2 regions of the Lysinibacillus sp. SGAir0095 genome follow, and region 1 is predicted to be linked to the other one. Evidence: a T-box and tRNA genes for the amino acid it is inferred to sense, from the RefSeq annotation. Region 1 holds a T-box; the other holds one or more tRNA genes.

Evidence for each region. A T-box is a leader RNA that pairs with one kind of tRNA and senses whether it is charged. The one in region 1 lies ahead of argS (arginine--tRNA ligase), so its partner is inferred to be a tRNA-Arg.
Region 2: it has a tRNA-Arg gene. The T-box ahead of argS (arginine--tRNA ligase) is inferred to sense a tRNA for this amino acid. The anticodon was not compared.

The regions. Positions count from the first base shown of each region.
Region 1 is NZ_CP028083.1:4,073,833-4,077,260, reverse strand. It holds gene argS (arginine--tRNA ligase) at 84-1,763, opposite strand; T-box leader at 1,800-2,022, opposite strand; gene C1N55_RS20030 (LacI family DNA-binding transcriptional regulator) at 2,289-3,275, shown strand.
Region 2 is NZ_CP028083.1:3,269,504-3,272,931, reverse strand. It holds gene whiA (DNA-binding protein WhiA) at 1-421, shown strand, start outside; gene C1N55_RS16230 (HPr family phosphocarrier protein) at 564-821, shown strand; gene clpP (ATP-dependent Clp endopeptidase proteolytic subunit ClpP) at 1,015-1,605, opposite strand; tRNA gene C1N55_RS16220 (tRNA-Arg) at 2,019-2,093, shown strand; gene C1N55_RS16215 (ISL3 family transposase) at 2,511-3,428, shown strand, end outside.

The DNA of each region.
Region 1 (3,428 bases):
TTGAGAGAGAAGTTTTAATAAAAATACAAAAGGCCAATTCAAGGTTATTTCTTGAATTGGCTCAAGTGTAAAAGTCTTCAACATTACATTTCTTTTGGAGCTTTAATCCCTAATAATCGTAAGCTTTCCTCTAGAATGATGGATACAGCATAGGCAACTATCAATCTCTTTTTTTCCAATGAATCATTTGTTAAGAATTTCGTATTTGCATAATATTTATTGAAACTTCTTGCTAAAGACAAACTGTATTTTGCAATGATTGCCGGGCTTGATTGCGTAAAGGCTGTCTCTATAACCGTTTGGAAGGATTCGATTAACTTAATAATTTCCCATGCCTCTTCGTCAAGGTAATTTAAATTGCCGTCTGATAGAGTAAATTTCCCTTTAGTTAAAAGTGTTTGAATACGCGCATTTGTGTATTGAATATAAGGACCCGTTTCTCCCTCGAAGGTTACCATTTTTTCAATGGAAAACTCGATGTCGTTCATGCGGTCATTTTTTAAATCGTTGAAAATGACTGCGCCAATGCCGACTTCATTTGCTACGGTTTCTTTATTTGGAAGGTCGGGATTTTTCTCTTCAATATTTTTCTTAGCAGCTTTAATCGTCTCTTTTAAAACATCGGCAAGCAAGACTACTTTCCCTTTACGAGTAGACATTTTCTTTCCGTCTTTTAACATCATGCCAAAAGGGATATGCTCACAGTTATCCGCAAACTCATAGCCCATTTTCTTAAGAACAGCAAATAATTGTTTGAAATGCAGAGATTGTTCATTACCGACTATATACAATAGTTTTGCTGGCTGATAGACTTTGTGGCGGTAAATAGCAGCAGCCAAGTCTCGTGTTGCATATAACGTGGCCCCATCTTTTTTTGTAATTAAACAAGGGGGCATATTTTCTAGCTGGACAACCATCGCTCCATCAGACTCTTTAAGTAACCCATTTTGGGTAAGCTCATCTACGACCGGCTGCATTTTGTGGTTATAAAAGGCTTCGCCATGGAAAGAATCAAATGAAACTCCGAGCATATGATAGATTTGTTCAAATTCCTTTAATGAAGCTGAGCGGAACCATTCCCATAAATCCATTGCTCCTGGATTACCTTCTTCCAGTTCTTTAAAAGCGTGACGAGCCTGCTCATTTAGTGCTTCATTGTGTTCAGCCTCATCATGGAATCTCACATAAATTTTCAGTAATTCTTCAATTGGATTTTGTTCAATGGCTGCTTTATTTCCCCATAGTCTATAGGCAACAATCAACTTTCCGAATTGAGTGCCCCAGTCACCTAAATGATTAATGCGAATTGCATCATATCCTTGTTTTTCGGAAATGTTTGCTAAGGCGTTTCCAATTACAGTTGAGCGAAGATGACCCATTGAAAATGGCTTTGCAATATTTGGTGAAGAGAAATCTAAAACAACTGTTTGGCCATTTTTTGGTTTCGCCCCATATTGATCTTTTTCAGTAATTACTTTTCTCATGACCTCTTTTGCAAATTGTAATTGATTGAAGAAGACGTTGATATATCCATTTTCCACACGTACTTCTTTTATAAAATCTCCATGGATTTTTTCTGCGACTTCTTTTGCAATTAAGGCAGGTGATTTCTTAAATTTCTTTGCTAACGTAAAACAGGGAAATGCCAAATCACCTAACTCGGAATGCTTAGGTGTTTCTAATAAACTTTCTATTTCGCGAGCTGAGTAACTCTCTTCCAATGCAATTGAAATAATCTCTGCAAACTTTGTTTTCACCGTCATAACCTCCTTAAAATAAAAAAAGCCCTCGTCTCTATATACAGAGACGAGAGCATAAGTTCCCGTGGTACCACTCTAGTTGCCACAAACCAATCGGCCGCTTTTTCGTTGTTAACGAGGTGCCTTCCCCGGTTTTCTCTACAGCTTTCGTTTCAAGAAACTTCTCCAAAGTACGTTTCATCAATATTTCCAGATTAGGCTCCCACCAACCCTAATTCGCTTTGCCGTTCTTATTGATTACTCTCTTTTTCACAGAATTTTTGAAAATTAAATTATATTGATTTTAACCAATCGTTTCTAAAATAGCAAGGAGATAAAAGACCTGTATCTAAATATTGCAAATATCTTTGAAGGGGATCAAATTCCTTCTGGCAATTTCTAATTAAGGGATGGCTCTGAGTTTCCTGTTTTTTTACATGAAAGGTGGACTTACATTTTTCCACCTTGGCATTCTCCTACTTGAAAATTCTCAGATGGTGTATAATTTACTTTAATTATTGATTTGATGAGGGTAGGAATAGATAGATTATGAGTAATGGAATTAATGCTAGGGATGTAGCTAAACTTGCAGGAGTATCACAATCTTCTGTCTCGAGAGTATTTTTTGGAGGGGCTACCGTTTCGGAGAAAACACGGAAGAAGGTGCTAGCTGCTGCTGAGGAATTAGGTTATGTTCCGAATGAGTTTGCTCGCAGTTTAATTACGAATAAAACGAGATTGATTGGGCTTGTGATGAAGGGAGTTCATAACCCGTTCTATCCACAGGTATTAAAAGAATTCACGACGCATTTTAAAGAGCTCGGTTATAGTATTTTGTTTGTCCATACAAACCACGATGAAATACAAAAAGAGGATATCGAAATGCTGTTACACTACAATGTGGCAGGTGTTATTATTACGGACGCTACACTTTCATTGAAGGTTATAGCGGAGTTCAAAAATAATAAAATACCAGTGGTATTATTTAACCGAAAAGTGGAAGAACAAAACTTCTTTTCAGTAGGTACAGACAACTTGGTAGCGAGCCGTCAAATTGCCGAGTATTTAATAAAAAAAGGTTGCCAGGACATGGTCTATATTTCAGGGGTAAGAAACACGTCTACAAGTATTGAACGTGAAAAAGGTTTTTCAGAAATATTAATAAAATACAATGTGCCGTACCAAGTCTATCATTCCGATTATTCTTATGATGGTGGTTATAAAACAGCAAAGATGATTGTCCAAAATGGAGATGTTCCTGGCGCTTTCTTCGTGGCAAACGATATTATGGCATTAGGCGTTTTAGATGCCCTTCGTGAGCAATCAATTGAGGTTCCATCAGAAACGAAGGTGATTGGATTTGATAATATCGAAATGGCGGCTTGGCCAATTTATAATTTAACAACTTGGGAGCAACCAATTTCTCAAATGGCGGAAGAAACTGTGAAATACATCATTTCCGAAATTGAAGAATACACAGATAGAATCGGGAATATAGAGATAAATGGAGAACTAATCGAGAGAAAAACAACATAAGGGTATTGACATTTTCGTATTATCAGAATATTCTTGTCTTATAGCTTATTTGCATACGTATTCATAATGGATGGATACGTATATCTTTTAAAAGTTTTTGCATACGTATTCATTTATAAAGGAATGCTAATTTTATTATTTTAAATACGCTTT
Region 2 (3,428 bases), 800 kb from region 1:
TGAACGAAAAAAGGGATTCGTAACCTATTTAAAAGAAGCTGAAAAAATATCCGATTTTATGGGAATTGTTGGCGCTGTACAGGCCATGCTAAAGTTCGAGGATGTGCGAATTTTGCGTGATATGCGAAATAGTGTAAACCGAATTGTAAACTGTGAAACAGCGAACTTAAATAAAACGATTGGTGCAGCCATTCGTCAAGTAGAAAATATTCGTTTTATAGAAAACTCGATTGGCTTAGACCAACTACCAGAAAAATTAAGAGAAATTGCAAGGCTGCGAGTTGAATATCAGGACGTTACTTTAAAAGAGCTTGGAGAAATGGTATCTACAGGAGCAGTAAGTAAGTCTGGCGTCAACCATCGATTACGTAAAATCGATGAAATCGCCGAGGCACTAAGACGTGGAGAAACCATTAAATAATTTTGGAAAATAGTGTATAATCATGATAAATGTAAATTTTACTGAAGTTTTCAAAAATTGTAGGATTCTATCATTGTTCTTTTCATACAATTTAGATAAGATAAATGTATACAGATGAACGGTTTGAAAGGGAGTATCGTAAATGGTTGAAACCAATGTGGAAGTAAAATTGAAATCTGGTTTGCAGGCGAGACAAGCGGCATTATTTGTTCAAGAAGCCAATCGCTTTAAATCAGAAGTGTATTTACAAAAGGATGAGAAAAAAGTAAATGCTAAGTCTATTATGGGGATTATGAGTTTAGCCATTGCAAGAGGAACAACGATTACTCTAATTGCTGATGGAAAAGACGAACAAGATGCTGTAGATGGACTAGTATCACTTATTCAAAGAGAAGAATAAGCTAACATCATTTGTAAACGCTCGCAACAGAGGGATCTCACAATTCATGAGATTCCTTTTTTTATTAGATGACTTTGTCTATAGAATGTCCAATCTCGATAAGCCTTAATTGTTCAAATATCCGTATCCGACTGAAAGGATTTTTGCAAAAAAAAGTGAAAAGGATATGAATCCTCTTCACTTTAGTCATTTATTATTTATCTTCTACACGAGAAATAATTTGGTCAATTAAACCGTATTCTTTTGCATTTTCAGCAGTCATGAAGTTATCACGATCAGTGTCTTTAGAAATGCGTTCTAATGGTTGACCTGTACGATCAGATAAGATTTGGTTTAATTTATCGCGTAAGAATAGAATGCGTTTTGCAGCAATTTCAATCTCGGTTGCTTGACCTTGAGCGCCACCAAGTGGTTGGTGAATCATGACTTCAGCATTTGGTAAAGCGAAGCGTTTGCCTGGTTCACCAGCAGCAAGTAAAAAGGCACCCATTGAAGCAGCCATACCGATACAAATTGTTGATACTTGTGGTTTAATATATTGCATAGTATCGTAAATCGCCATACCAGCTGTAATCGATCCACCAGGAGAGTTAATGTATAAAGAAATATCTTTCTCTGGATCTTCTGCTGCTAAGAATAATAATTGGGCAACAATTGAGTTCGCAACATTATCATCGATAGCGCTACCTAGTAAGATGATGCGGTCTTTTAAAAGACGAGAGTAAATGTCATAAGCACGCTCTCCACGATTTGTTTGTTCAATAACTGTAGGAATTAAATTCATTTGTAAATCCTCCTTAAAAAGATTTATTCGTTGACTCAGTGCTAAAAGAATTACCTTTTAGCTGTACACATATCATACACAGAATAGTCAAGGAAGGTCAAATATAAAACACTATCCTTTACTAAAATGTTGCAGGTTGTATCCGCTATTATTCTATGAACCAATATTAAAATAAGAAGTAAAAAGTGTAATGGAAAATGACTACCAGAAGCGGAATGATGCATTGCTGTAAAAAAGTCACAATAATATCAAATTTAACTTCAATTTAATAGTTGAATTACGCTGTATACATTTGTATAATAGAAAAGTCGTATTTTACAATTGGCGTTATGACCTAAAGCATTATCAGTTATGTAAATGAAGAACAATTTCTATTTTCAAAAGCGTTACGAGTAAGTTTTCTATGATAAGATGTCCTCGTGGTGTAATGGATAACACAGAAGATTCCGGTTCTTCCGCTGGGGGTTCGATTCCCTCCGAGGGCGCCATTTTACTGCTTCAACTATGATTTTAATAAGGTAGACCTTCCATGGACTCTATTAGCTTAGCAGCCTAATAGAATCCAGAGGGAATGAAAGATAACGGGATAAAATGCAATTACTGTACCAATTCATTTTATCCCCAATTCATTCTCTTTAAACTATTATTACCAATCTTTTCATATAATTTTTTTATAAGTTACGATCAAGTGTTTTAGTTTGAGGTTTGAAACCATAAAGAAAAAAACGGCCCGAGAAGTTTTTAACGAAACTTTTCGGGTTGTTTTTTATTTCCAATTAAAAAATCCGGTTCTATAATATTTGTTGGGGTTTTACTACAATTTGAAATAAAAAAAAGCACGTAATCACCGATTTCGATATACTTGAATTGTCGAGAAACAAGCAATGAAAGGTGATACGTGCATTATGAATTTTAACAGAAATATCCCAGGATTAAAAGGTGTAACTGTTCATAAGATTGAAGAAATCGGGGAGCGTATCGCACTTTACGTTTCAATTCCGAAGAAAGAACATCAGTGTCCTGAGTGTAAAAAAATGACCTCTAAAATACATGATTATCGAATTCAAAAAATTAAACATTTAAAGTGGTTTGAACGATTAACCATCCTTTTCTATAAACGCCGACGTTATGTATGTGAGTGCGGAAAACGCTTCTCGGAAAAATCCCCTTTCGTGGATAAGTATCAACGTTACTCAAAAGAATGGAACCAAGTTGTTGGAATCCGTTCAGTAAAGGCAAAGACATTTAAAGAAGCAGCAGAAGTCCTTGGAACATCCAGTTCGACGGTAATTCGTCGCTTTAAAAAGGTGGTAAAGGAGCAGCTAAATGAAGGGGTCCATTTACCAAAATGTATTGCGATCGATGAATATAAAGGAGATACAGATGCGGGGACCTATCAACTAATCATTGCCAACGCTGAAACGCACGAACCAATTGATATTTTACCGAATCGTAGAAAAGAAACGATTAAGGATTATCTAATGACATATGGATCAGCTGTAGAAGTCGTCGTAATGGATATGAATCCAAGCTTTAAAGCAGCTGTTAAAAAAGCGTTAAATCGTCCTATCATTATTGCCGATCGATTCCATTATTGTCGCTATATTTATTGGGCTCTAGACGAGGTGCGTCGTAAAGTGCAGAAGGATTGGCATCCATACGATCGAAAAAAGTGCAAAAAAATGCGTCATGTCTTATATAAACGCTTTGATAAGTTAACGGAAAAGAATCGATGGTATTTAAATCGCTACACGGGAATGTCAAAGGAATTAAAGCAAGCATATGAACTAAAAGAAGCCTATTGTAAATGGTTTGATTGGGCA